One region of the Vibrio sp. QJM3NY_26 genome, then DNA from elsewhere that is predicted to be linked to it. Evidence: predicted binding sites of a transcription regulator. Region 1 holds the regulator's gene; each other region holds the start of a gene.
The links. Region 1 encodes PurR, which represses purine synthesis genes. Its sites were predicted from a motif close to TNANGNAAACGTTTNCNTNA; they were not measured.

Region 1 (10,127 bases):
AAGTTGAAGGCTTGATTAAAAGTGGTGGCTTGGCTGATGTAGCCAAGGCACTGCCGAAAGCGTTACAAACACTCGAACAGGACGTTCGAGTGACTATTCCCGCGTATAGAAACATTCCAAACATTGATGCAGCCGAAGTCATTTTATCGACCGAGCTCGATCATTGGCCTCATACCGCTTACCAAGTCAAAAAACTGAGTATAGAGGGTGTTCAAGTTTTTGGTATCGAATGTGCCAAATATTTCGACCGTCCAGAAATGTACGCAGAAAATAATCAAGCTTACGCAGATAACGGAGAGCGTTTCTCGTTCTTCAGTGCAGCCTGCCTTGATATGCTTCCTAAGCTTGGCTTCCAACCTGATATCATTCATGCAAATGACTGGCATACAGGCTTTGTTCCTTTTTTGCTTAAATCACGTTATCAACAACATGATTTCTTTGAAAATACATGCAGTGTTATCTCAATTCACAACGCGGTTTTCAAAGGTGTGTTCGCATACGATGAACTGCAATTTCTACCAGAAATGCATAGCTACAATGTGCCTGAAGCTTCAGTGAGTGACACGCATGTCACTATGCTGAGAGCCGGCGTGATGTGTGCTGATAAGGTGAACGCAGTAAGTCCAACGTATGCCGAGGAGTTGAAAACGGAATTAGGCAGTCACGGTATGGCAGCAGAATTCCAGTACAGATCCGCGGATCTTTTTGGCATTTTGAATGGTTGTGATTACGGAGCTTGGAACCCGGAAACGGACGCTTTCCTCCCTCGTAAATTCAAAGCGACAAAGCACAGCATGGTTCGTGGGAAGTCAGCTTGTAAGCAAAAACTGCAACAAGATGTTGGCCTCCCCGTCACCGATTGTGCGGTTTATGGCATGGTTTGTCGTTTGACTAATCAGAAAGGTGTTCATTACTTACTGCCTATCATCGAACAGTTTTTGAAAAACGATCTTCAGATCGTGATTGTCGGTACTGGTGATCCAGTTTTAGCGAGTCAGCTGAAAGAGCTGTCGGCACTTCACTCAGATAAGTTCTCGTTTGTAGAGGCGTATAATAATGAGCTTGCGCACTTAGTTGAAGCGGGTTCTGATTTCTTCTTGATGCCTTCGGAGTTCGAACCTTGTGGCTTAAACCAAATCTACAGCATGGCTTACGGTACGTTACCGATTGTTCGCTCTGTGGGCGGTTTAAAAGACAGTGTGAATGATTACGATCAGGATCCCGAGATAGCGACCGGCTTTGCTTTTGAAGAGCCAACACCGCAAGCGTTACTGGCAGTATTGCATCGTTCATTACTACTTTATGCACAAAACCCCGCTGAAATTAAGCGTGTTCAACTTTACGCTATGCAACAAGATTTTAGTTGGGAAGATGCGGCAAAAGAATACCTTACGATGTACCATTCTGCATTTTAACGTGCTGAATTAGCTGTAAAATAAGCTGATGTATAACAACTGAACTTAATAGTAGAAGGCGCTCTGATAGTAGAGTGCCTTTTTGTTTTCTGGTCAGATCACATCACGTTTAGGAAGACAAAACTTGCAAACTCATTTTAGTCAGGTAGAAAAGGTGGGGTAGGTATTCACATGACTAATGTTAGGTTTGACACTATTATCACTTAAATTTCTTGATTGCGTGATATCCTTAGCCATCGCCTTGTGATGAGGCAGAGCTCCATTCCAATAATTAAAGCGATAGGTATGTCTGAGAGTTTACTATTTCATAAAACATTTACTCACCCTACGAGCGATGAGTGGGTTGTATTTGTGCATGGCGCAGGAGGCAGTTCCTCCATCTGGTTTAAGCAGATCAAAGCGTATAAACAGCACTTCAACTTGCTTCTCATTGATTTGAGAGGGCATGGTAAATCAGACAACATCCTCAAAGGGCTGATTTCGAATCGTTATACGTTCAAATCGGTGACGCTTGATATTCTTAAGGTGTTAGACCATCTGAAAATCCGTTCTGCACACTTTGTAGGTATGTCTTTGGGCACGATTATTGTCCGTAATGTCGCAGAGCTAGCGGCTGGCCGTGTGCGTTCAATGGTACTGGGTGGTGCCGTGACTAAACTCAACACTCGCTCTCAAGTCTTAATCAAGTTGGGTAACTTGAGTAAGCACATCATTCCTTATATGTGGTTATACAGCCTTTTTGCTTACGTTGTGATGCCACAAAAAAGCCAAAAAGAATCACGTCACCTGTTTATCCGCGAAGCCAAAAAACTGTGCCAGAAAGAGTTCAAGCGCTGGTTTATCCTCACGGCTGATGTAAACCCATTGATGAAATACTTCAAAGACCGAGAGTTGCCGATTCCAACTTTGTATTTGATGGGCGAGCGAGACTACATGTTCATCAAGCCAGTAAAAGAAATGGTAGAGGCGCATAAGTCGAGCGAGCTAGTAGAAATTCCGAATTGTGGACACGTATGTAACGTAGAAAACCCTGAAGAATTCAATCAACGATCTATCGCTTTTATTCAAAAGCAAATTCAGTGATTATCTCGATTCTTCACCAGAACAGACGCTCGAATAGAATTGAGACAAAAACGGGAAGCTAATTTTAGCTTCCCGTTTTTATTTGGAGGAGGTATCTGACCGAGTGGTTATAAAAGGCCGTTGGAGCCACTTTACCTTTCAAAACCTGCTATTCAGGTGAAGCAGCACCGCACTGCCAACAAGAACCAAATTGTGCTTCGTTGACTTCATGACATTCTCCGCAACGCCACTCTTCATAAATGATTGAATCTTGCTGTTTCTGGTAGTCATTAACAACTGCCCAGGCTTTGCTCGCCAATTCTGGCTCATATAACCATACGTAGGGGTCAGTTTCTTCGGTAAATGGGATTTCCCCTTTCAAACCGAATAACCCTTCACCACGGACTTCACACGCAATATTCACACTTTCTAGTAATCCACGGATGATGTGGGCTTCTGTCGGATTCGATGCACTGAAGATTTTCATTGAGATAGAACCTTATCTGGCTATATGCGTTATTAAGCTATTATAGGTATACGTTATTCAGCCACAGGTGCTGAGCGAAATTTATTCATCAACCATTTAGCAATGATTGGGAATACACCCAGTAAGGCAAATGACAATAGTACTGAAGGGGACACGATACCCGAAAGTGAATCAATTTCCGCGAGTTGAGTACCAGCATTCAAGAAAACGGCAGTACCCGGTAACATTCCTATTTGACTTGTAATGTAATAGCGACTCACAGACATCGGTGTTAGACCCATCAACAGATTGATAAGGAAAAATGGGAATACAGGAATCAGACGCAGAGAAAACAAGTAAAATGCTCCGTCTTTTTCAACGCCCTTGTTAATCGTTGCTAATTTGTCACCAAATTTGGTTTGGATCCAGTCACGTAAAAGGTAGCGGCTACTTAGAAATGCGAGGGTTGCACCAATGGCACTGGCGAAAGAGACCAGCAGCAAACTATTCCAGAAACCAAATAGCGCAGCTCCTAACAGGGTCACAACAGCAGCACCAGGAATTGAGAAAGCAGTAATCATTACATACGCGACAAAATAGATAGCAGCGGCAGCAATGAAGTTGCTATCAATGTAGTCATTTAAAACGGCTTGTTGGGCCTTGGCATTTTCAAGCGTTAGGTATTGGCCGAAATTGACGCCTAACAAGACGATGGTTACGACCAACACAATACCCAATATCATTTTCTTACTCATTGATACTTCCTCTAAATTTTCAATGTATACCATTAGTATAGACAGACAGGCAAAGCATAGATTAACTTTCAGCAGATATAAAAAAAGCCGCAGTAAATGCGGCTTAGTTATGTATATAGTTTTTCACTTACAATGTTAATTGACGCGATTGATAAGCTCTTCACGACGCTGCTGCGGTATAACAGACCAATGTGTGCCATTGATCGCGCCTTCTAGCGCCCAAAGTAGTTCAATACTGACAGAAGACGCATGTGATTCTTTGATGGCGTTAAATGCGTTTACAGAGCCAGATTCATATAAACGTTCTACGGAATCGATCCCTGCTTTTTTCAACATACGCTCAGTGGCGAGTCGAAGGTTGGGCAGATCTTTGAGTCGAGTAGGCTTAGCTGAAGATTGCTCAGCTTTTTCTTCTTTAGCAAAACCCAGAGACGTCGTTGCAAGCTGCAAGATTTTCTCTTGGTCTTGCCACAGGCCTTCGGGTAAAGCGAAATATTTAGTAACGACAGGGAAACCACGTTTTTTGTAGACGTACGGTTGAAAGCCTTGTTGTTCGAACTGTTTCGTTGTGCATTTGTCTGCTCGTATGTGCAGCTGGTCATTTACAACCAGAGCAAACATAGTGTCATCAGCAAAAAGACCGAAGCCACCAAACATCGAGCGTGATTTTATTTTTCCTAGGGATTCAAATAATTTCATTGAATCCTTTAGTATCGGTTTATCCATGTTATTTATCTCGGTGTATTTGAACTACGCCACCAAATAAGCAGGTCCGAGAGATTAGCAAAATGTTGCAATTAAATTGTCAATTAGCCGTAAATTACTAAATTATTAGTAGTTACTGCATTTTGCCATCGGTAACCCCGCTACCATACCAACGAGTGGTTTAGGCCGGAAGCTTTGCGTCTCACTCTTTCAAGTGATTTGCCCTGTGCGTGACTGATTGAATAGAATAAAGTTTTTGTTGAATGAGGCTCACACTTGTTATTTCAAAATGTGATATTGCTTCAATTAATGATCTTTCCAGTATGATACCAGGTTCATTCATGTTGTTGATAAAAAAAGCGCACCTAAAGGTGCGCTTAATTATATTAAACTGAATTTATCAATTAATTTAACGTTTTAACTGTGCTTCGCTCAACAATTTCAGGGTGCATTTCGAACACACGCTTTTCATGGTCTTTATCTTTAATGCGTTCTAACAAAATTTCGAAAGCGTTCTTACCAACACGACGTTTGGGTTGGTGAACCGTTGTTAACGGTGGAGAGAAGTATTCAGCCAACTCGATGTTGTCATAGCCGATCACTGAAATATCTTCAGGGATACGAATTCCTTTCTCTTGCAATCTGCTCATTAGGCCGAGTGCCATTGTGTCGTTAAAACAGAATACGGCCGTTGGGCGATCTACCATCTTAATGATTTTCTCTGCAGCAAGAACCGCAGTATCACACTCGAAGTTACCTTCAATGATCATGTTATCATCGGTAGCAATCTTAGCTTCGTTGAGTGCGCGTTTGTAACCCGCGATGCGTTCAACACATGCCGCTTTGTCTAAGTGGCCACTTAAACAAGCAATCTTGGAGTGACCGTGCTCAATGAGGTATTTGGTCGCTAGGTAACCACCTTCCTCAGAGTTGTCGATGATCTTATCTGCTTGAGAACTCTCAGGGCCCCAATCCATAATCACTTTAGGAATGTCAGCGTGACGGTCTAACATGCCTCTTAGCTCTTCAGTTAGGTCAGAACACATAACTAAGATGCCATCTACACGTTTCTCTGCAAGCATTCGAATGTAGTCACGTTGCTTCTCATAGATACCGCCCGTATTACACAGAATCAAAGTGTAACCTTGACGGTAGCAGTAGCTTTCAACACCATCGATAACTTCAGAGAAGAATAGGTTAGTTGATTGAGTAACTAGCATGCCGATAGTGCGGGTTGTATTGCACTTCAAACTACGAGCAACGGCACTTGGTGCATAGTTCAGTTCGTCTACGGCTTTATTTACTTTTTCTTGCGTCGCTTCTGCAACAAAGCGAGTTTTGTTGATTACGTGAGAAACGGTTGTTGTTGATACGCCTGCTAAGCGAGCGACATCTTTTATAGTGGCCATGGTTTTATCCTATTAGAAGCTACTTTCCCAAAGTACGGAATGAAGTAGCCGTTAAGCTACCTAACTAAGAGCTTAAATTTGTAGGGCTCTTTGGGTACTAAAGTGCTAAAAAACAAAAAACCGCTATTGAGCGGCTTGTCTTAACACCGAAATGCTCAAAACTATAATAAGCATAGCATTTCGTGAATGTTTCATATTTTATCGTTTGCGGTCACAATTTTAGACTGACTAGAAATTACTCGCAATAAAATTCACCCGGAAATCCGGGTGAATTGTCACATTCTTCTGAATTTATTTAACGAGTCATCCAATAAGCTTATTCACCAGCGAGGTATTGGGTGTCCAATTTACAGAATGCAAGTAGCAGAGATGAGACTGATGCGTAGAAACCGAATTCGTCAACGTCATGACATTTAACGTTGAACTTTGGTACCCAAGTAAGAAGTTGTTGCTCGATAAATTGCTGTTGAACAATGAACGATTTCTCTAGCTCTTCTTCAAGTTCCGTTTCATTAGAACGGATGATCAAGTTGCCAAGGAAGTCGAGTGCGATAGCGATGTGGTCAGCTGGTTCTTTTAGGTCTTGGTTCACCACTAAGTTGTGCTTGGCCATGATCTCTTCCATATCTTTTGCTGGCTTATCATTCAAAAGGCCAGTCTCACCGATATACATAGAAGCGTAAGGAAGTGCGCCATGCTTATCTGTTTTTAAGAATAAGTCACAGAAGTCAGCAGACAATTCTAGTTGAGCATCCTCACGCGTTTGTAGGCGGTTTAGCGCATCCACTAGGCTATCGATCGCCGGCTTTAGTGTTTCATTTTCGCCTAAACCAGTTAGGAAAGAACGAATTTCAACAGAGTGGTAGTGATCGAGTTCTTCTTGAGTGAGCTCTTTAGCGAATAAGCTTGATAGCCACCAGTATATTTCTGCTCTTTGCTCGTTGAACGCTTTCGTATCTTTCATTTCTTAGATCCTGATTTAGTCTTGTGGTGTTACTTATATGCATCTTGAAGTTACTTGTGCAAAGCACACCAAGGCTGAATAACAAGGTTATTTGCGAAACGCAAAGTTACTCGTTAGTAGTAATGCCTATATTGAATTGCGATGGACGATAAATAGCAAGGTTTAAGATTGTCTTGTATCAAAAAAGATCCATGTTTCTGGCTTTTATCTTGTGTACCACTAGAATTGTTACGAGTTATGAATAGAATAGTCACTGAAACTATTAAATAAGAAAAGTGGTGTAGATGAGCTATCACGTATTAGTCGTAGAAGATGATGTGGTAACCCGCAGTAAACTGGTCGGATACTTCCAGAACGAAGGTTACACAGTAAGCGAAGCGGAAAGCGGCGCTCAAATGAGAAACGTGTTAGAAGATAATAACGTTGACCTCATTATGCTGGACATCAACTTACCAGGCGAAGATGGATTGATGCTAACTCGCGAATTACGCAGTCAATCAGACATTGGAATTATTTTAGTTACTGGACGCACGGATAGCATCGACAAAATCGTTGGCCTTGAAATGGGCGCTGACGATTACGTTACTAAACCCTTCGAACTTCGCGAGTTATTGGTTCGAGTTAAAAACCTACTTTGGCGCATTTCTGCCGCTCGTAAAACAGCAGCAGGTAAGGTTGAAGAGACTGAAGACGAATCTGTGGTTCGTTTTGGTGAGTGGACGTTTGATATCCCTCGTCGTGCGCTAAGCAAAAACGGCGAACCGGTAAAACTGACTAAAGCTGAATATGAACTGTTGGTTGCGCTCTCTTCTTACCCTAACCAGGTATTAAGTCGTGAACGCATTCTGAATATGATCAGCCACCGAGTGGATGCTCCAAACGATCGAACTATCGACGTGTTAATCCGTCGTATGCGTGCGAAGATGGAGTTTGACCCTAAGAATCCACAAATTTTTGTAACGGTTCACGGTGAAGGTTACATGTTCGCTGGTGATTGATTTCCTTTAGGAATGACTAATCAACAACGATATTTAAACGTAAAAAGCCGAGACATCATTGATGTCTCGGCTTTTTTATTGTTTAGCTTTTACTGTTTACGAACTGGAAACCTGCAAATTACTTGGTTAATCAGTTTTGCCTATCTGGTCGAGTCTACAGATAAAACTATGTTTACAGGTAAGATTATGTCTACTGATAAGATCCAGTTTACTTATTCGGTTGAGTTTATTGAGGCTGCGCCGCAGAAATACCACCGTCATCTTCAACTAAGCGAGATGTTTCAGGAACAACAATGGGTTCTTCAACGGTGTCATTACTTGTATCAAGCCAATCACGCAGGCTTTGCCACATCAACCCCATTGTTTCGTGCCAGTAACGCTCAGTTTGTTCAAGGTAAAGAGCTTTGGGCATGTACTTATTCCAAGGTTCAACAATCCCTTCTTGTGCAAGGTAGTTGGTTGGTGCTGGTAATGGCCTCATGCCGGCAGCATGGAATTCATTCAATGCGCGAGTCATATGGCTAGCGGAAGTTACCAGTACCATTCTTTTATTTTTAACGAACGCAGCGGCTTGGCGGGCTTCTTCCCAAGTGTCTTTTGCTGTTTCAAGCAGAATGATATCGGGCTTTGAGACACCTAGTGCCAACGCAACTTTGGCCATCATTCTAGCATTGCTCACTTCAGTGCCTGCGCCATAGCCCGACAAAATGAGTTTTGCACCAGGGTAAAGGCGTAGAATACGAATCCCTTCACTTAAACGCATTAGACCGGTGCGACTAAGCTCTGATGTTGGTGGGATTTGGTCGTCTACGACGTGACCACTTCCGAGAACCATCACGTAATCGATGGTTTCATCGACAGGTAAAAAAGCGGTGTGTTGCCTTTCCATTGGCATTAAAAGTTGATTAGAAACTGGCTGGAAAGCGATGAGGAAAATACCACAGAGGGCTGAAAGGGTGATTAGGCAACCCGTCTTCCTTTTGGTAGTAAACATCACTAGGGCTAAACCCAGAAAAGCGAGAATTAACATTGCTGGCAGTGGCATCAGTAACGAAGACACTACTTTTTTCAGCTCAAACATATCCGAATAGTCCGAAAAAACATCACTTAGTAGTAAAAAGAGACATCGCCTCTTTATTCCTGAAATTCCTGTGACAGAATAGCAGGCACGATAGGACATAATAACTCAAGTAGCCGTGACTGAAGACCGTAATTTCGACGATATTGCCCACAAATTTGCAAAAAACATTTACGGCTCTGACAAAGGAGAGATCCGTCAGATCATCGTATGGGAAGATTTAGAACAAGCTTTGAGCAAATTTGAGCAATCAGCTTCGCCGCTGCATGTGCTTGATGCTGGAGGCGGCCTTGCGCAGATGTCGCAAAAAATTGCGTCGCTTGGGCATAACGTTTCTCTTTGCGACCTCTCTTCTGAAATGCTGAAGCTAGCAGAAGAAAGTATCAGCGAAGCGGGTTTGTTAGATCAGTATCGATTCATCCATTCTCCGGTACAAAAAGTCGCAGAACATCTCGATGAGAAAGTCGATTTTTTGATGTTTCATGCCGTAATGGAATGGCTCGCAGATCCTAAAGAGGCGCTTGATTTATTGTTGGAGCAAGTAAACCCCGGTGGCGTTGCTTCGATAATGTTTTACAACCACCACGGATTAGTCCTGAAAAATGTGATTTGTGGCAACATTCCTCATGTATTGAATGGGATGCCACATCGAAAACGGTTTAAGCTGCAACCACAAAAAGGCTTGAAGCCAGAAGAGGTTTACCAATGGATAGAAGACGCCGGTCTAGAAATCTGTGGTAAATCAGGCATTCGCTCTTTCAGTGACTACATAGGTAATATGGAGTACATGGGCGATTACCAATTTGAAGATGTATTGGAACTAGAAAAACAGCTATGTCGCCAAGAGCCATATCTGTCGCTAGGCCGTTATATTCACGTTTGGGCTCAAAAACCTGCGCAATAACTGCGGTGAATGTGGTAAAAGAAGCCACAACATGCGCTATGCAATTGTAACAAGCCCGCGTCATAAAGAAATAGGCGTCATATCTAATACGTTCGATATGACGAAGAACAGTAACAGGAACCACAATGAGTGAAATGACTCAAACTGCCGAAGAGCAGCCAATTGATGAGTTGGTGGGCTGGGTCAAGCAGCATGATTTTTCATTAAACTTGCCACCAGAGCGCTTAGCATTTTTGATTGCTATCGCAGTACTAAGCAATGAAAGGTTCGATGAAGAGTTGGGCGAAGGTGAACTGCACGATGCATTTACCATTGTCACTCGCCTGTTTGAAGATACTGGCGAAGCGTCTGCGTTTCGTGCCAACAATGCC
Region 2 (10,127 bases), 770 kb from region 1:
AGCACAAAACGAGTCGGTGCGATGAGTAACTGAGCATAGGCTTGTGTTGTGAAGATTAAGCCGAGAACACATGAGATAAACAACTTCATTTATAATTAACCTCAAAAGGGATTGTACTGGTGTAAAGGCCTGCTGGGTGGTTAGCGCCGATTTTCACTTTGGCACCAATACACAATAATTTGCTTCTTCCATTCCCTTTGATTTTGGCTCTACCACGCTTTGATAAGCCGCAACCAAAATAGAACTTTCTAATACGCAGGCGTTTGGATTTACGAGAATGGTTTAGATATTGCTTGGAAGGGAGAGAAACCACGATTTTTTTACCAGGCTCACCTTCAACATAAAAACGAACCACATAAACCTGACTATTGGATGGGTTTGAATCCGCATTCTGGCCCGACCCAGAGATATACATACCCGGAAATTTCACTTCCATATTCTCAGGAATGATTTCAAGTGCATGAAAAGGGCTGGAGTAAATCATCAGACCAATATAAATCGCGTATTTGAATAGAACACTCATAGTAAAAGCGGCTGCTTTATAGCAGCCACAATATTACACTGGTTTCATTTAATTACTGGTAAGTAACATCTACTGCAACGTTAGCAGTATATGTACCAGCAACTAATGTCGCACTTGAAGTACGTGCAGTACCACCAATATTAAGAGCCGCAGTACCACCGGTAAGAGTAATAGCGTTATTAAAGTCAAATTCAGCTGCAATCGTATTTACGCCGTTAACCAAGTTAGTATCAGAAATACTTACTGTTACTGCATCACCAGATTCTCCAGAAAGAGTAAATGCCGCAGCTCCAGCATCACCTTGAGCGATAACAACGTCCGTTGTGTTGTCTGAAGTGATGATACCGAAGTCAAGATCACTTGTTTTTGTCATTGTAATTGCTTGTTTTACTTCTAGTGTTGCATCAAAAGTGTCACTCACAGCGAAAACGTTCGCTGAAGAGATAGAAAGTGCAGATACAGCAACAACCTTAAAGACTTTGTTCATTTTTTTAATCCTTTATATAAAATCGGCTTTATTATTAGGGTTACCTAACAGTCAATCAAAGTTAACAATTAAGTAACAACAATCCTATTTAGAAAATATATACATTGACACTTATTTATAAAGAAATGAGGCGCAGTGAGAATAAGATCACGCAAATTGATATAAATGGCATTAACAATAATGATGGTATTGGCTCATTTTCACCAATTATATATAAAACTGGTTTTACACTTAACTCCTTTATTTTTGTACGTAACTTTTTCTATAAAAAGACCTTAATTAAAGTAATCCTAAAATAAAAGACAAGAATAAACCCTTATTATATTCAGGTTAACTACTATATAGATCACCGTGTTGCAATGCAGTCTCAAAAATGAAACATACTGACAATTAAAATAAACTGTAATGAAAATGAAATATTAGAGCTTTCTTTATATCCAATTCAAACACGGATTATAGAAAGTATTAAAAATGAGACAAACATAACACTCCAGTAAAATTAACTCCGACAATCATAAATACCGAAAAATTAATTAAATCTAAGAGGATTGTATTGCGAAAAACACCTTGATTGGACAGAGCCAAGACAGGCAAGTGAAGCAGTTTAAACATCTGTGCTATGGTTTAGACATCTGCGCTGCGGTTTAGACACAAGCACAGCGGTTTAGACACAAGCACAGCGGTTTAGCCACAGGTACAGGTACAGCAGATTAACCACCAGTCAAAAAACAACGAGATGTTTCTAATCACACAGCTTTAGAGTAAAAGACAAACAAACTCATTCGCGGTAAACCTGAAACCCAACTCATCGCCTTACAACAGCTAAGGTTAAAAGATAGGTAAAAAAGAGGTACACAGGCAAAATTGTGACCATAGAAAAGCCACAATTGGATTCAAAACCTTCCCCACCGACTCGATTGAATAGTAAAGCACCGTTTTCCGGCAATTTATTTGTGATCTGGGTTGCACGCGTACCGCATACTATCAGATACTGAACAAAACTAACCTTCAGCCACAGTAAACGTTCCGCGCTTGCTGTTCAGGAAATTCAATGAGTTCAGATAATCAGCCGACCTACTTCTTTTTCGATTACGAAACGTGGGGCGTTAGCCCAGCAAAAGACCGTCCGAGTCAGTTTGCGGGTGTTCGTACCGATCAAGATTTCAATGTTATTGGAGAGCCTCTGGTTATCTATTGCCAACCTCCCGCTGATTATCTCCCTGCGCCTGAAGCTGCACTGATCACCCGTATCACACCACAAAAAGCGGCTTCACAAGGTCTTCCTGAACCAGAGTTTATCGCTAAGATCCATGCTGAGTTGGCGAAACCAAATACCACAAGCCTTGGCTACAACAGTATTCGATTCGATGACGAGGTAACGCGTTACACCTGCTACCGAAACTTCATCGACCCATATGCGTGGAGCTGGCAGAACGGCAACTCACGTTGGGATCTATTAGATGTAATGCGCGCTGTTCACGCACTGCGTCCTGAAGGCATTGTTTGGCCAGAGAACGAAGAAGGTTATCCAAGCTTCAAACTAGAACACCTATCTGTGGCAAACGGCATTGAACATGAGAACGCGCACGATGCGATGGCCGATGTTATTGCGACCATCGAGTTAGCGAAGAAGCTGAAAGCTGCACAACCTAAGATGTTCGATTACCTTTACAACATGCGTCATAAGCGTAAGCTGAATGACCTGGTTGATATTGTAAACATGACACCATTGATGCACGTTTCGGGCATGTTTGGCCGTGACTGCAACTACACAAGTTGGATTGTGCCTATGGCTTGGCACCCAACCAATCAAAATGCCGTTATCGTGGTTGATTTAGCCAAAGATCCAAGCCCCCTGTTAGAACTGGACGCTGATGAACTCAGAGACAGACTCTACACCAAACGCAGTGAACTGGGTGAAGACGAGCTACCCGTACCAATTAAATTGGTTCAACTGAACAAGTGCCCTATTCTTGCTCCAGCCAAAACGCTGACGGCTGAAAATGCCGAAACCATCGGTATCGATCGTCAACAATGCTTGAAGAACTTGGCACTGCTGCGCGAACACCCAGAGATCCGCGAAAAACTGATCGGCCTGTACTCACAAGAACGAGAGTACGAAAAGAGTGATGATGTTGATACACACCTTTACGACGGTTTCTTTTCACCTGCTGATAAAACAGCGATGAACATCATTCGCGAAACTGACCCAAATAACTTGGCAGCTTTAGACATCACCTTCGGTGATGAACGTATTAAACCGTTACTGTTCCGTTACCGTGCTCGTCATTTCCCATGGACGCTCGACGAAGCTGAGCAATTGAAATGGGCGAACCATTGTCGTGAGTTTTATGAGAGCCGTTTAGAAGAGTACATGCTCAACCTTGAAAACCTCGCGCATGAACATGAAAGCGACGAGAAGAAAATGGCTATCTTGAAGTCGGTTTATCAATACGTAGAAAAGTTAGCTAGCTAATTCCATTATCAAGAGACGTAACACTTTGAAAGAAAGATTGATCCAGCTGGTTTACTGCTTAATCTCCTTCACCTTAATCATAGGTGCACTTACAGCAGGTAACGCGTTACAGCACTTTTTGGATACCTCAATCCCAGGCAGTATTTTTGGCATGTTGATTCTGTTTGCCGCCATGGTGATTGGTATTGTTCCTTCGCACTGGGTACAACCCGGTGCAAGCTTGATTATCCGCCTAATGATCTTACTGTTTGTTCCGATCAGTGTTGGGTTGATGGATCACTTCGACATGCTCATCGCGAACGCATTGCCAATTATGGCGAGCGCCGTTGGTGGCACGTTGCTGGTGTTGGTGTCCTTATCATGGTTTTTAGACCGCTTGCTTTCGAGAGGTAACTGATCATGTGGATTCTACTCACCATCGTGGTATTCCTGTTTGCTCGCTGGGTAAGTCAAAAAGTAAACTCACCGCTGTGTAATCCCCTGCTGATCAGCATTGGTATCATCATTCCGATACTCACGTTCTTCAAAGTACCGTTTGAGACTTACTATGCAGACAACACCTGGATTACCTACATGCTGCAGCCTGCGGTTGTTGCCCTTGCTTATCCGCTTTACGAACAGCTACCTCAAATCAGAGCCAACTGGCGCATCATCACCTTTGCTTGCACGCTAGGTAGTGTGATGTCGATGACAACGACAGCATTAATCGCAGTGGCTTTTAAAGCGGACTTAACTTTGATTGCGAGTTTATTAGGTAAGTCAGTCACCACGCCAATTGCTATGGAAGTGTCGAGCCATTTAGGTGGTGAAGCAGCAATTGCGGCAATACTAGTATTGATTGTCGGTCTGTTTGGGGCAATTTTTGCTTACCCAATCTACAATCTCATTGGCATTAAGAGCCCTATCGCGCGTGGTTTAACCATGGGTACCGTGTCTCACGCTTTAGGTACTGCGACCTGTGCTGAAAAGAATCAGGAAGATGCTGCATTCAGTTCGTTGGCATTGGTTCTTTGTGGGGTTATCACCTCAATCATTGCACCGAGTATATTTTCGCTCGTGGTTTGGTTCTATTCTTAACCACTTTGATTACAGTTTATACGCGCTCTAATCGATGAGTTGGTAAATAGCTAAACTCACTGGTTCGCGACTTTTAAGCGTTACAGATATCAATAAGCCCAAGCATAACCTGATTATTTCAGTGGTAGCTTGGGCTTTTTTCTCACATTTATTCATCAATACGTGACAAACCAAACTCAATTTCAAGCAATAAGTGCGATATCAATGGTAGTTTTTACTCTTGCAATCGATTTCATCTGTGACCTCACTCTAATTATGCAAACCAATGTAACAGCAACAACACAGTAGTGATCAAAATCACAGAAAATTCCTGAGCATTGCATAGAATTAAAGCCTAAGGTCAATTAAGGATTCAACATGAACAGTCGTATTACCCTGGCGCTGGAAAGTGCTCCAACAGCAATCAAAGCACTTTTGAGTGACATCGTATTAGCAGACAACTTTGACGCGACATTGTCTCCAGAACAATTTGCTAGCCTACTGCAAGCAAGTGGTTTCGCGGATGACGAGCTACGTATTGCGCTACTTCCTTTTGCCGCAGCCTATTCTTACGCTCCGTTATCTGACTTTTATGTTGGTGCAATCGTGCGTGGTTTGTCTGGCACTCTGTATTTTGGTGCAAACCTTGAAATCGCTGGTGCTCAACTTGGCCAAACAGTACACGCCGAGCAATCTGCAATCAGCCACGCTTGGATGAAAGGCGAGCAAGGTATCTCTGATATCACAATCAATTTCAGCCCTTGTGGTCACTGTCGTCAATTCATGAACGAACTGACCACAGCAAAAGAACTTAAAGTTCAGCTGCCACAACGTGATGAAATGTCTCTGCAAGAGTACCTACCAGACTCATTCGGCCCTGCTGACTTAGGTGTGACGACTGGCCTAATGACTAAGCTTGATCATAAGCACACGACTGAAGAAACAACGCCTATTGTTGTAGAAGCGCTAGCAGCACTAAACCGCAGCCATGCTCCTTACACCAAAAACCTAAGTGGTGTTTCACTGCAATTAACGTCGGGTGAGATTTTTACGGGTGCTTACGCTGAAAACGCAGCGTTCAACCCGAGCTTACCTCCTCTACAAGTGGCGTTGATTCAACTTAAACTGGCTGGCTTCGATTTTGATCAGATTGAAAGTGCAGCGTTGGTTGAAATTGCCGAAGGTAGCATCAGTCACCTAGCGGATACGCAATCTACATTAGAAGCGATTAATCCCGACATTCCAGTGACTTACTTAGCAATCTAAGTACATCTAATTAACAAAATTTCAAATAAGCAGCCCTATTTAACGGGGCTGCTTTTTTTATACCTGTAATTAACGCAACAACTTGCGCAAACGTTTGCTTTTATCATTGAAATAAGTATGATCATCCCGTTTTCAATCAATCGCTCAAAAGATCGGAAGGAATTTCTATGTTTGGTACTGCTACTCGTGAAAATGCTACTCGTGTACTTCTATTAGGTTCAGGTGAACTCGGCAAAGAAGTTGCTATCGAGTGCCAACGTTTAGGCTTGGAAGTAATTGCATGTGACCGTTACGCAGACGCACCCGCGATGCAAGTTGCACATCGTAGCCATGTATTAGACATGTTAGACGGCGATGCACTGCAAGCAGTCATTGAACTTGAAAAACCAGATTATGTAGTTCCTGAAATTGAAGCTATTGCCACCAGCAAGTTGGTAGAGCTAGAAGCGCAAGGCTTAAATGTCGTTCCCACTGCAAATGCGACTAAGCTAACGATGAACCGCGAAGGTATTCGTCGTCTAGCCGCAGAAGAACTAAAACTGAGCACTTCTCCTTACCGCTTTGCAGACACCTTTGAAGACTTCGCTGCCGCTGTTGAATTCGTGGGCATGCCTTGTGTTGTTAAGCCAGTAATGAGTTCTTCAGGTAAAGGCCAAAGCGTTATCAAAACAGAAGAAGACATTCAAAAGTCTTGGGACTACGCACAAGAAGGCGGTCGTACTGGCGCGGGTCGCGTAATCGTTGAAGGCTTCATCGACTTTGATTACGAAATTACGCTACTTACCGTTCGCGCTGTCGACGGTGTGCATTTCTGTGCGCCTATCGGTCACCGCCAAGAAGATGGTGATTACCGTGAGTCATGGCAGCCACAAGTCATGTCAGACAATGCACTTAAAACCGCGCAATACACCGCTGAACAAGTGGTTAATGCACTAGGTGGTCACGGTATCTTCGGCGTAGAGCTGTTTGTTAAAGGCGATCACGTTATCTTCAACGAAGTATCCCCTCGCCCACACGATACTGGCTTAGTGACTCTTATGTCTCAAGACTCATCGGAATTCGCACTGCACGTACGCGCCTTTACTGGTATGCCGATCAAATCCATCACGCAATACGGCCCGTGTGCATCAGCGGTTATTCTAGGCCAAGGCACTTCAACCAACATTCGTTTTGAAGGTCTTACAGAGGCGCTATACGCACCACAGACGCAAGTTCGCTTGTTTGGTAAGCCTGATATCGATGGTCGCCGTCGTCTAGGTGTGGCACTTACTCGTCGCAACAGCACTGAGACAGCGATTGAAGATGCAATTGAGAGCGCGTCTAAAGTAAAAGTGATTTACTAGCTGTTAATTACCATTTTCTAGCTAATGACTACTAATTGGTAACGACTAACTCAGATCTGAACCATTACGTTCTCGCATCTGAACAATCACGACTTCAAATCTGAACAATAAAAAAGACGGGCTATCGAGCCCGTCTTTTTGTTGGTGTTATCTTTTTTATTGAAGCGGTTTTTTCGCTAGAGAGCTCACTGCGCTTAAGCGTCTGACTCAATCAAGTACACTTCCTCACTAAATCGAGACAAGCCTTTTTTAGCAATCTTCGGATGTTCATCGTCTGCAATATCTTGATTCAACAATGTGATTTTGTATCCCGCGAACAACTGATCAATCTCTAGTTTAGGGACGCTAAACGGAGGCCCTGCCATCTCGCTTTGGTCGTAATCCAGAGTCACTAGAAGGATCTTACCACCCGGTTTCAGTCGTTGTTTCAAACACTCTACATACTGCACTCGCATCTCTTCAGGCAATGCGACTAAAGACGCGCGATCATAAATGGTATCAACAGGCTGGATTGGCGCTGAGAAGTAATCGCCCGTGTAGATGTTCAGTTCATCAAATTGATACAGCTCGTGCTGACCACTGATTTGAGTCACAGTCGGGGTGTAAAGGTGCTCTGCAAAAAATGCGCGAACCGCTATCTGGCTTAACTCGACACCTTGAACATCTTCATGCTTTGAAGCTAGCCAAATCAGATCTTCACTTTTGCCACAAAGTGGAACAAACACACTCTTCTCATAGCTAGGCTCAGTCTTTTCCCAAAATTTAATCAGAAGTGGGTTTACATCTTCGAGGTGGAAACCAATTTGGTTGGCTGCCCATTTATTGTGCCAAAATTCAGGATTATTCATCTTTCGTTCATGTTAAACAGTCATAATACAAGGGTACAGTATAGAGAGGTAAGAGCAACCTTAGCTTGGTTTAAAGTACCACATTGGTTTCGATAAAATCAGAAACTGGCTAAGTTCAAAGTTCTGATAATTGCGGAACTAACGGTTGGATTATTTGTCTATATCTTCACATTTTAAAGCAATATTAAACGTTAGAGTTGGTTTCTGTCTTAGCTAGCCCCATTTAATATGTAGTGAGTTTAGTTAAGCTGTTTTTACTCTTATGCGTTACTGGTTACCCCTTTTGACTACCCGTTTTTGTAACCTTGTATTTTGGAGTTTGAATGAGTGTATTTCTCCGTACGACGGCCCTAATGCTATTGGTATTGAGCCGAGCGCCTGCATTCGCAGCAGCACCTGTTTCAACAAGTTCGACTGATCAAACGCGCACCCCTGCGCAAAACCAAGTTTCATCAAACGTATTCCGTCATAGTTTGAGCGGCCTTTACGGCATCAAAGCCTTCGACTCACGCCCGACTCAGCCTTACACCGACTTCGATATTCTGTACAGCAAAGCGCATCAAGGCCAAGCTGAACTAGAAACTATCTGTAAAAGTACTGCCCTACTCACCAATTCTGAAGCGCTATTTGCTGGCGTTAAATCTCAAGCTCGTGCAGAAGAAAAAATCGCCCTTGAGCTTGATGGTGATGTGACAAAAATTACCGACTTAGCCCGTGCAACTATCATCGCGAACGATGTAGAGAGCTTGGTTGAAGTTTACGAAGCGCTAAGCCGTGAAGCAGACGTTGTTAAGCTGAAAAACAAGTTTAAATCACCAGCCGACTCTGGTTACCGTGACCTTAACTTGTTGGTTCGTTTGCCAAAGACCAACATCATTGCAGAGGTTCAACTTCACTTAAAAGCGATTGCTGATGTGAAAAGTGGCCCTGAGCACGAGCTTTACGAGATCATCCAAGGCATTGAGCGTCACGCAATTGCAGAACAACGCCCTATCAATGACATTGAAGCGGCACAAATTAATAGCCTAAGACGCCAATCTTTAGAGCTTTATCAACAAGCATGGCAACCATACATTACCACGCACATCAAAGCGGCTTAACCACTGGCATAAACGCTTATCACAAACAACAACGACAAAGGGCCGCATAATCGCAGCCCTTTGTTTTATTTACTTTTTCACCTATCGCTATCTACTGTTTTACCTATCGAATCTCGTAAAAACCTACTTAACCAACTTCCCAGAAAGCCTCACCTATTGGTGATAATACTCTTTAGTGCGATTGTATAAATCCAATGGCTTCAACGTGCTATAAAACGCCGCCGCATCTTGTAAGTCTTCATCCGAAAGGTGTTTCACCACCGACTGCATGTACAAATCTTGGCGCTCATCGCTTTTAAAATTGCGCAGCTGCTTAAGAATATACCCTGCTTTCTGACCTTTGATGTTTGGATAAGATTGTACGAAGGGAATGATCTTGTCACCATGACACTGACTACATAGATTCTGAACCAACTTTTCACCTGCAACTAAGCTCGGAATGTAATCCTCAGTGATTACCTTGCTATCGACAAGAGTTTCAACCTCAGTTTTAGCTTCCGCTTTAAGCTTCGGCGCTGGTTCTGACTCCATGCCCAATGATTCGACTCGCGAGGCAACTTTATCTTCAGTGCTCGGCTTTTCATCAGTACACGCAGACAGCGACAAAACTACTGCTGCAGCGGCTATCGCAATAGCTCTATTAACTACAGCTCTAATAACAATAGCTCTAATAACAATAGCTCCATTCGCAACAATTCCATTCGTAAGAGAGGTCCGCTTTAATCGATTGATGATCATAGGATGTCTCCCGGCATAGGTGGCATCAAGGCGCTATCAATAGGCTTACGACGATACTTGTTCATATCGATGCCTTTGTCTTGATAGTAGGTACTGAGGTAATCCAATACCGGATCCCAAGTATCAGACAGATCCCACAGCCCTTGAGTGTCCACCATCCACTGAATGGTTTCACGCCATTGCTCTCGGTTACCGCTATTCTGAGCAACGATTAAGCTGGTATGGCAGGCGTTACATTGCCCTTTCACTGTCTCCCAACCGGGTGCCATAATTAGACCCGACGTTTTGTC
Region 3 (10,127 bases), 220 kb from region 1:
ATCAACAACGCCGTTTTGTGATTGCTGAAACCGGTTTTGGTACAGGTTTAAACTTTCTTGCAGTCTGGCAATGGTTCGATGCTTTTCTTAAAGATAACCCACAAGCTATGACCAAAGAGTTACATTTCATCAGTTTTGAAAAATATCCTTTAAATAAAGATGATCTGATCAAAGCACACCAATCTTGGCCTGAATTAGCTCAGTATGCGACGCAACTCCAAGAACACTATCCAATTGCTCTGCCGGAATGTCACCGCATTGTGTTGGGCGATGGCGCGATCACACTCGATTTATGGTTTGGTGATATTAAAGATTGTATGCCAAACGTGCCGACCCCGCAGGAAGGTTTGGTTGACGCTTGGTTCTTAGATGGCTTTGCGCCAAGTAAAAACCCTGAAATGTGGAATCAAAACCTATTCAACGGAATGGCCAAACTGGCAAAACAAGATTGCAGCTGTGCAACGTTTACCGCTGCCGGTTTTGTTCGACGCGGTTTAATCGAAGCCGGCTTTGCCATGAAAAAAGTTAAAGGCTTTGGTACTAAGCGTGAAATGATTGCAGGCCGCCTTGACGAGAAGCACGCTCATACCAACATCAAACCTTGGTATGGCCTAGCTCAACACAGTGATTCACAAGATATCGCCATTATCGGTGGTGGTGTTGCCAGTGCTGCGCTTGCAAAAACGTTAAGCCGACGTGGTAAAAACATCACGCTTTATTGTGAACACCAACAAGCCGCTGGAAATGCCTCTGGCAACAATCAAGGTGCCATTTATCCGCTACTCAGCGAAGCGACATCTAATGTTTCAAGAATATTTGGTCCGGGCTTATTGTTTGCCCGCCAATTTATTAATCAAGCAGCACAATCAGTAAACTTCGATCACAACTGGTGTGGCGTGAATATCTTGATGTGGGATGAAGGTTCAACCAAAAAGCTCAACCGTATGTTGGAAGGCAATTTCCACACAGACTTAATTCAGCGCTTAACGCCCGAACAAGCGAACGAAAAGATTGGCTTACCGGTTGATAAAGAGAGTGTTTACTTCCCACTGGGTGGTTGGTTAAGCCCTCTTCAGCTTACTCAAGGTTTGATTGGTAAGTTAGAAGAGACCAACCAAGTAAGCGCGCACTATCAACACCAAGTGATACAACTTGAGTGGTTAGAAGCAGAGCAACAATGGCTACTAACGATTGATACACCCCAAGGTGAAATTCAAACTAAGCACGACCAAGTGGTTGTCGCGAATGGACACAAGTTCACCCAATTTGAACAAACTCGTCCCGTACCTCTGACGCCAGTTAAAGGGCAAGTGAGTCATATCCCGACTACAGAAAATCTCAGCCAGCTAAAAACAGTGTTGTGTTTTGATGGCTACTTAACGCCACAGAATCCAAATAACGGCCACCATTGTATTGGCGCGAATTACGATAAAACCAATATCGATCAAGAGTTTGATAGCGAAGTGCAACAGCACAATGGCGAGCGTTTACACGGGTCGCTACCAGAACAAGCGTGGACCAAAGATGTCGATACCAGTGGTAACTTAGCACGCCAAGGTATCCGTAGCGTGAGTCGAGATCACCTACCATTCGTCGGTAATGTTGGCGATTTTGAATCCATCAAAGAGCAATATCAGAATCTGCACAACTTTAATCCGCAGCGTGATGCTATCGACGGTATCGAACCTGTTCCCAGCTATCCGAACTTGTTCTGTTTTATTGGTTTAGGCTCACGTGGTTTGAGCTCGACCCCTCTTTTAGCAGAAGTCTTAGCCTCACAAATTTGTGGCGATCCTCTACCTCTTCCGGTTGATGTGCTCGAAGCCATTCATCCAAGTCGAATGTGGATTAGAAGATTACGCAAAGGCAAAGCGTTAACAGAAGGTTGGGTTTCAACGAAACAAGCCAGTGCGGACTAGTCGATTCTAGACTAGGTCTAAATATTCAAATAAGTATTAGGCCGTGTTGATCTTACGAGCTGATTTTTGCAGCGAAAGGTCAACACACCCTAATTCGACCCAAACAAAAAGCCCGAGCATATCTCAATGCTCGGGCTTTGTTTTTTCAATCTTGTTTACGTCGCTGCTTCTTATTCTAGAGCAGCACGTTATTTTGCAGCTATTCGCTTTACTTTCTGCTTTTACAGCTTAGCAATCGCGTCTTTAATTTGAGCGGCAATCTCTTCATTGCTGATTGAACCTGACTCAAAATCAAAGTTATCGTAGAAGCTAGGCACTGAAAGTGATGCTTTAACGTTACCGCCAAAGTATGGCGCTGAGCCTGTAGCTGCGCCAAGTACCGTCTGTGCACCACCTGGGCCCGGAGATGTCGCTAAGTAAACCGCAGGTTTCTCACCAAATACTGAACGGTCAATGCGTGTCGCCCAGTCAAATAGGTTTTTGTACGCTGCTGGATAATGACCGTTGTGCTCTGCGAAAGAGATAACAAATGCGTCCGCTTCTGCTAAGTCACGCAAGAATGCTTGAGCACCTTCCGCTTGGCCAATCTCTTTTTCAGTGTCTTCACTGAACATAGGCACGTTGTAATCGTTGATGTTTAGAACTTTGACTTCAGCACCTTCAATCAAGTTAGCTGCGTAAGTTGCTAGAGTTTTGTTGATAGAGGTAGAGCTGGTGCTTGCGCCGAATGCGATAACTTTCATGATGTGACCTTTTCTGTGATTCTGTTAAGTGGGATTAGAATAACGTAGTCAGAAAATGGAACCATCACAAGAAATGAACGGACTCATTCAAAAAATTCGAATGAGTCTCAAATTATTGATTCGCTCAAAAATGAGGAAGGAGAGTTGTGAGCGAATAACGCTAGACGAATAAAATTAAGCTTGGCTTTGCAGCTCAACCCAAAGGTCATTAACGATCGTGCGATCGGCTGGCGTCAATTCAGAGCGCGCGTCTTCTAGGCTCTTCTCAATACGCAATTTAACTTCTGCTACGTCTTCAATGCCGTCTTCTTCACATGAAGCCACTGAAAGAGAAATATGACCACGTAAGTAACCACCAGCAAACAGTTCATCGTCTGATGCGTTTTCAATGCGAGCATCAATTACTTCAAGTAGTTTTTCTTCAAATTCGATAATCATAATATTCTCTTATTTCACAATAAATTGGCTAGTACATAAAGGTGCAACATCATAGAAACTGCGTAATGCTTCAGAGAGCATTTTCACGCGAGGCGGAAGACCAGCTTCAAAGATACCCATGACTTCGCTGTGTACTTTATTCATAAAGGCCAAACGGTCTGGCTCAAAATCGCCCTGTAGATTGTCACAGCTGACATTAAAAGGAAAGCCTGCACTGGTCGCAATGATCCATTCATACGCTTGTGGGCGAATTTCTACTTTTTCAAACTCAGCTTGAATCGACTCAGTTCGGCCATCAGGCTCATACCAGTAACCAAAATCTTCCAATAAACGACGCTCAGGACCAGCCACACACCAGTGTGCTATCTCGTGAAGTGCTGACGCGTAAAAGCCGCGAGCAAATACGATACGGTGATGAGAAACCTCCCCATCGGCTGGCAGGTAAATAGGCTCGTCCGCTCCCAGTTCTAGCTTGGTATTAAAGCTCTCGAAAAAGGTTTGATTGAAAATGTCGATGATATCTGGGTATTGGTGCGTCATAAGATCAAATTTAAATAAAAAGAACTGGGGCATTTTGCGTTTTTTTAAGCGCTCGGTAAAGCCCTATCACTGGCAATGACATTAGGTTCATCATAATACTTTACGATGACAATCGATTGCTGATCCCAGATTACACCATTTTGAGGTGAATGATTAGTTTAGCTAATCTGAAATGCCTATTCACGGTACAAATATTCATTCGTCAATCAGCGTTTTTACTACTACACTCGCGCTTCATTTTTATATCCCTATGGCCTATAAGACTCCAATTTATAGACCTAAATTATAGAGCTACAGCAATGCTACTAAGTGTTTTGTATATCATTGGCATCACGGCAGAAGCCATGACCGGCGCTCTCAGCGCTGGCAAACAAAAAATGGATTGGTTTGGTGTAATGTTGGTTGCAAGTGCAACGGCAATTGGCGGCGGTACAGTACGAGATATCTTACTCGGCCATTACCCTTTAGGTTGGGTTGAAAACCCACAATATCTGGCGATCACCTGTATCGCGGGTGTTATCACAACAGGACTGGCTAAATGGGTAATCAAGCTAAAAGGCTTGTTCATTCGTTTAGATGCTTTAGGTCTCATCGTGTTCAGTATCATTGGCACTAAAGTCGCGATGACCATGGGTCTGCACCCAATGATCTGTATGGTGTCTGCCTTGGTAACTGGCGTGTTCGGTGGCCTATTGCGCGATCTTATCTGCCGTCAAACACCATTGGTTCTGCATGAAGAGCTGTATGCATCTGTCGCCCTTGTCGCTTCAGGTTTATACCTAGGTTTGCTTGAGCTTGGCGTTAACGACGTAACCGCAACGATTGTTACGCTTGTGGTTGGTTACTTGCTGCGTATGGCGGCCGTAAGATTCAAATGGCGCTTGCCGTCTTTCCAGCTTGATCCGGAAAGCTCTGTACATTAGATATTCTCAATTACGCAGAATATAAAAAGGGTTGCTTCATTACGAAGCAACCCTTTTTGGTTTCTATCAAATCTGTTCTGAATAAAACGAAGCAGAACTAGATTTTTGGCGTTTCTGTTGTCACACCAAAGTTTTGACCACGGTGACGTAGCAAGTGATCAAGCAGCACGATAGCCAGCATCGCTTCAGCAATAGGCACCGCACGGATACCCACACATGGATCGTGACGACCTTTAGTGATTAACTGCGTTGCTTCACCGTCTTTAGTGATCGTGTCACCAGGAACGGTAATGCTTGATGTTGGTTTAAGCGCAATGCTTGCCACAATATCTTGACCAGTAGAAATGCCGCCTAAGATACCGCCAGCATGGTTGCTGCTGAAGCCTTCTGGAGTTAATGGATCACGGTGTTCACTACCGTGTTGATTAACGACATCAAAGCCATCACCAATCTCAACACCTTTCACCGCATTAATGCTCATTAGAGCGTGAGCAATATCAGCATCTAAACGATCAAAGATTGGCTCACCAAGGCCTACAGGCACTTTAGTCGCAACCACTTGAATCTTCGCACCGATCGAGTTGCCTTCTTTTAGCAAGTCACGAATCAGTTGGTCAAACTCAGGCACTTTGTCGGCGTCTGGACAGAAAAACGCGTTGTTTTCGATCTCATTCCAATCCACTTTATCAATTGAGATATCACCCATTTGAGAAAGGTAAGCTTGGATTTCAACACCAAATTCTTGTTTCAGGTATTTCTTCGCAATTGCACCTGCCGCTACACGCATTGCAGTTTCACGAGCAGAAGAGCGACCGCCGCCACGGTAATCACGTACACCGTACTTTTGATGGTAGGTATAGTCAGCATGACCAGGGCGGAATTTGTCTTTAATTTCGGAATAGTCTTTAGAGCGTTGGTCTGTATTTTCAATCAATAGACCAATAGAAGTGCCCGTAGTTTGGCCTTCAAATACACCTGATAAAATCTTTACTTCATCCGCTTCACGGCGAGCCGTTGTATAGCGAGAAGTACCAGGGCGACGACGATCCAAATCTCTTTGAAGGTCTGCTTCGGTAATTTCTAATCCTGGTGGGCATCCATCTACGATACATCCTAGTGCGATACCGTGACTTTCTCCGAACGTAGTCACGCGGAAATGTTGTCCGATACTGTTTCCTGCCATTACTTCCTCTAAATCAGCCATCACTCAGAAGGTTTGATTCCTAAACCAACCAGCTAATAGCTTTACTTGTCTATTCTTCGTGAATTCATAGTGGCTTTATTACTAAATGATGTAAACCCCAAAAAACGAACAATTTTAACTTTCTATTACATAAGCCGAATGAAATGAATAACGAGGGAAAATGAGTGGCGCTTTAAAGTGGTGATTTTGAATAGTTTCATGTCCAGTTAACAAAGGTTAATGAACTCAGTTTGAATACTCTCTATGTTGTAGCCCAAAATAATTAGGAGAAAAGTGATGATCGAGTGGAAAGTTAAAAAATTTGCGGACCTGTCTGTTCAAGAGCTCTATGATTTCTTACAGCAAAGAGTCGATATTTTTATCGTGGATATGAACACACCCTATAGTGACCTAGACGGCAAAGATAACCATCCAGAGACCTATCACATCATGGGTTATGAGAACGGACACCTAGTGGCTTACAGCCGAATTATGGCTCAGAAGCTTGGATACCCCGTAGATGTTCTCCCTTTGCTCGATTCTGATGCAGATGATGTTTGTATCGGGCGAGTGATCGTAGCGAAAGAATACCGAGGTAAACAGATAGGTAACCAGCTCATGCAAGTGAGTTTTGATGCCACTCGGAAGATTTACCCTGATTGCTCAATTTTTATTTCGGCACAAGCTCATCTTAAAGACTATTATGGTAAGTTCGGTTTCGACGTAGTGACCGATCATTACTTGGAAGATGGATGCAGTATGCTAGGCCTTAGATATACCCCACAGCTCGTTGCCGTTTAGCAAAAACTGAAAGACAAAGACACCTAAAGACACAACACGGTATTGAAAGATTAAGTCGTTCTGAAATGCAAAAAACCCGACAGCTCAGGGAGTTATCGGGTTTCTTTAAATAGTGGTACGCCCTGAAGGATTCGAACCTTCGACCACCTCCTTAGAAGGGAGGTGCTCTATCCAGCTGAGCTAAGGGCGCGCTACAGGAAAGGATTATACGAATTCGAATCAGTAAAGCAACGGCTTTATCTAACATTCTGATCCAAGTGAGTAAAAAAAGGGCAATAAGATTATAAGTGTTGGAAAATAGAACAAAGCAAACGTTTGCTTGATGGTAATCAAAAAGATTTTCTGGAATAATGCGCCAAAACATCAGCCACTAACTTGAATATCAATACTAAGGAAATTCATGACTGCTCAAAATATTGATGGAAAGCTAATTTCTCAAACAGTTCGCTCTGAAGTAGCGGCACGTGTAAAAGCTCGTACTCAAGCTGGATTGCGTGCTCCGGGCCTAGCGGTTGTTTTAGTGGGTGAAGACCCGGCATCTCAGGTTTACGTTGGCAGTAAACGCAAAGCGTGTGAAGAAGTTGGTTTCGTCTCGAAATCTTTTGATTTACCAGCAACTGCCACCGAACATGAATTGCTAACGCTAGTCGATCAACTCAACGAAGACCCAGAGATTGATGGCATTCTAGTTCAACTGCCTTTGCCTGCTGGTATCGATACTACTCACGTTCTTGAGCGTATCACACCTGAAAAAGACGTTGATGGCTTCCACCCATACAACGTAGGCCGTTTGGCTCAGCGTATGCCTAAGCTACGCTCTTGTACGCCTAAAGGCATCATCACGCTGCTTGACCGTTACAACATCGATTTACGCGGCAAGCACGCGGTTGTTGTAGGCGCATCAAACATTGTTGGTCGCCCAATGACTCTAGAACTGCTTCTAGCAGGTTGTACGACAACAACATGCCACCGCTTCACCAAAGACCTTGAAGGTCACGTACGTCAAGCAGACGTTGTTGTGGTTGCCGTTGGTAAGCCTAACTTCATTCCTGGTGCTTGGATTAAGAAAGGTGCTGTTGTGGTCGATGTTGGTATCAACCGTTTGGAATCTGGCAAGCTCGTTGGCGACGTTGAATACGATGTGGCTAAAGAAAGCGCAAGCTTCATCACACCAGTTCCGGGTGGTGTTGGTCCAATGACAGTGGCAAGCCTAATCGAGAATACTATGATCGCTTGTGAGCAATTTCACTCGAAATAGTCCGCAATGACAGCTTAGGTAGTAATACCAGCGGCATGAATTGCCTCGCCCTAGAGTAAAATAAGCTAGAGCAAAATTAGAAAGCCGCAGCGTGAAAACGTTGCGGCTTTTTTGATACTGAGCTATTCGTTTTTGATACAAAGCGACTCGCTTTAAATACAGAGCACTCACTACTTATCTGGAGTATCGATACCTTCAATCTCTCCCAAAGGTGGCAATAAACTAATGACCTGACACTCCGTTGATATGAGTTTTTCCAATTCAGAGCCTTGTGTCACTAAGCGAAAATCACCATCATTAATCACGCCAAGTGGAATCGCTTTAGGGTACAGGGCATTAAACTCATTAAGGTCAAACGCCTCGGTTAAACCCGTGCTCTTAATTTGGCTGCCTTGAGCCATCAAGGAGTTAAGTTTGGAATAGGTAACCCCTTCGGAAAACAGGCTTCTATTGCCATCACGGCTCACCTGATGCCTTTCATGTTTATTTTCTGAGGATTCAAGTTCAAACACCTTATTCTCACCAAACTCATCTTGATAGTGCATACTGACTAGTGGGTTGGTTTGACGATAAGGCGATACAATCATGGCACGCCCTATCCCATCCAATTCCAGATTATTTTCAGCATGGCTCGAAGCTGGATTACCGAAATAGACATTCAAGTTGTCCATGCGCGCTAAGCGAATGCTCTCCCAGTTGGTATCAGCAAGCACACTGTTGATGTTGTGTGTCGCCAGCACTTTGGCAAACTGACGTGAAAAATGAGTCGCACCAAAGAAAATAACCCCTTGTGCCTTCTCTTGAGTCACACCCAGCCTTCTAGCCCACCAACTCGCGGTTAGGCTCTGAATCACTACTGTACCAATAATGACCAAGAACACCATTGGCACCAGTAAATCTGCCCCTTCGATTAATTGCTTCTCTTGAAGCTTGATTGCAAACAGAGAAGAAACCGCGGCAGCAACGATCCCGCGAGGCGCCATCCAGCTCAAAAACCATTTATCTGCTGAAGTAAGATCCGTGCCGATCCCGCTGATCCACACACTCAGAGGACGAGCCACCAGCATGACGACCGCTAATAAGCCAATTCCACCCCAACCTATTGAGAGGAAAGTCCCCGAATCAAGCCTGCTCGCTAACAGAATAAACAACGCAGAAATGAGTAACACAGTCAGGGTTTCTTTGAATTCAATAATGTCTTCGAGATCCAAGCCTTTCACATTGGCGAGCCAGATACCCATGATGGTCACGGTTAATAAACCGGACTCTTCACTCAGATCATTTGAGAAAGAGAACGCCGCCAGCATTAATGTCAGGACCGCCACGTTACGCAAATAATGTGGAACCCAATGCCCTTGCAACATCTTGGCAATCAAATAGCCACCGATGATCCCTAAGCCCAAACCAATGGCTAAAGTCAGCCCCAACGCCGACAGAACATGGCTTGTAGGATCGGCTGAAGAGACAATGTATTCGTAAACGAGAACGGCAAACAGAGCGCCAATCGGGTCAATCACTATCCCTTCCCAGCGCAAGATACTGCCTAGCGAAGATTTGGGTTGAATGCTGCGCAGCATGGGAACAATCACCGTTGGGCCGGTCACCACGACTAATGCAGCAAACAACGCCGCCAATGGCCAACTGAAATCGACAAAATAATAAGCCCCCACCACGATGCACGCCCATGTAATCAACATGCCGAAACTCACTAAGTGAGTCACCATGCGGCCATGGCCTCTGATTTCTTTGAAATTAAGAGTCAATGCACCTTCAAACAAAATGATGGCGACCCCTAATGAAATCAACGGGAACAGTACATCACCAAAAATGGCATCAGGATTAAGGATGTTGAGACCGGGACCTAATAGCAGGCCAACGATAAGCAAAGGAAGAATAGCGGGAAGACGCAAACGCCAACCAAGTAGCTGGCAAGCCAAGGACAAGAGTCCAATTAACGCCAAAGAAGAAGTGATCGACAAATCCATTTATGCCCCTAAAACATTTGTACCACACCCTGTGGTACAAACTTATTCACTGAAATAAGAAAGCCTACGTTCTTACACTATAGGCTCTCTTTATCATACTAAGCGAATATTATTGTGGTTAATCAGTCACTTTACTATAGGGAGAGCAAAGCCACGATTAGCTAACTAGGTGGTTATGCCCGAGTTAGAAAGTGCTTATAAGTCACCAATGATTACTTATAGAGAAAGCACCACGCCCGCAATCGCTGCGCTCATTAGGTTGGCAAGCACACCCGCACAAATTGCTTTAAAGCCGTATTGTGAGATGAAAGATCGACGCTCTGGAACTAAGCTACCC

Region 2: the regulator PurR is predicted to act here: its motif matches at 5,891-5,910, upstream of purT (formate-dependent phosphoribosylglycinamide formyltransferase).
Region 3: the regulator PurR is predicted to act here: its motif matches at 6,851-6,870, upstream of folD (bifunctional methylenetetrahydrofolate dehydrogenase/methenyltetrahydrofolate cyclohydrolase FolD).

The regions. Positions count from the first base shown of each region.
Region 1 is NZ_CM173515.1:2,268,566-2,278,692, reverse strand. It holds gene glgA (glycogen synthase GlgA) at 1-1,415, shown strand, start outside; gene AC3CH4_RS09990 (alpha/beta fold hydrolase) at 1,701-2,498, shown strand; gene AC3CH4_RS09985 (putative signal transducing protein) at 2,647-2,964, opposite strand; gene AC3CH4_RS09980 (TVP38/TMEM64 family protein) at 3,018-3,698, opposite strand; gene AC3CH4_RS09975 (TfoX/Sxy family DNA transformation protein) at 3,834-4,424, opposite strand; cyclic di-GMP riboswitch class I at 4,552-4,637, opposite strand; gene purR (HTH-type transcriptional repressor PurR) at 4,808-5,812, opposite strand; gene torD (molecular chaperone TorD) at 6,129-6,776, opposite strand; gene torR (two-component system response regulator TorR) at 7,061-7,774, shown strand; gene elyC (envelope biogenesis factor ElyC) at 8,001-8,855, opposite strand; gene cmoM (tRNA uridine 5-oxyacetic acid(34) methyltransferase CmoM) at 8,971-9,756, shown strand; gene mukF (chromosome partition protein MukF) at 9,882-10,127, shown strand, end outside.
Region 2 is NZ_CM173515.1:1,499,643-1,509,769, reverse strand. It holds gene AC3CH4_RS06770 (fimbrial biogenesis chaperone) at 1-89, opposite strand, end outside; gene AC3CH4_RS06765 (DUF4402 domain-containing protein) at 86-523, opposite strand; gene AC3CH4_RS06760 (DUF4402 domain-containing protein) at 576-1,010, opposite strand; gene sbcB (exodeoxyribonuclease I) at 2,062-3,486, shown strand; gene AC3CH4_RS06750 (CidA/LrgA family protein) at 3,512-3,883, shown strand; gene AC3CH4_RS06745 (LrgB family protein) at 3,886-4,563, shown strand; gene cdd (cytidine deaminase) at 4,921-5,808, shown strand; gene purT (formate-dependent phosphoribosylglycinamide formyltransferase) at 5,976-7,151, shown strand; gene AC3CH4_RS06730 (thiopurine S-methyltransferase) at 7,346-7,999, opposite strand; gene AC3CH4_RS06725 (RelA/SpoT domain-containing protein) at 8,323-9,099, shown strand; gene AC3CH4_RS06720 (c-type cytochrome) at 9,253-9,837, opposite strand; gene AC3CH4_RS06715 (cytochrome C) at 9,834-10,127, opposite strand, start outside.
Region 3 is NZ_CM173515.1:2,489,053-2,499,179, forward strand. It holds gene mnmC (bifunctional tRNA (5-methylaminomethyl-2-thiouridine)(34)-methyltransferase MnmC2/FAD-dependent 5-carboxymethylaminomethyl-2-thiouridine(34) oxidoreductase MnmC1) at 1-1,919, shown strand, start outside; gene AC3CH4_RS10890 (NADPH-dependent FMN reductase) at 2,141-2,662, opposite strand; gene AC3CH4_RS10895 (YfcL family protein) at 2,837-3,100, opposite strand; gene AC3CH4_RS10900 (elongation factor P hydroxylase) at 3,110-3,640, opposite strand; gene AC3CH4_RS10905 (trimeric intracellular cation channel family protein) at 3,940-4,563, shown strand; gene aroC (chorismate synthase) at 4,661-5,746, opposite strand; gene AC3CH4_RS10915 (GNAT family N-acetyltransferase) at 6,044-6,547, shown strand; tRNA gene AC3CH4_RS10920 (tRNA-Arg) at 6,661-6,737, opposite strand; gene folD (bifunctional methylenetetrahydrofolate dehydrogenase/methenyltetrahydrofolate cyclohydrolase FolD) at 6,948-7,805, shown strand; gene AC3CH4_RS10930 (cation:proton antiporter) at 7,976-9,790, opposite strand; gene AC3CH4_RS10935 (NupC/NupG family nucleoside CNT transporter) at 10,007-10,127, opposite strand, start outside.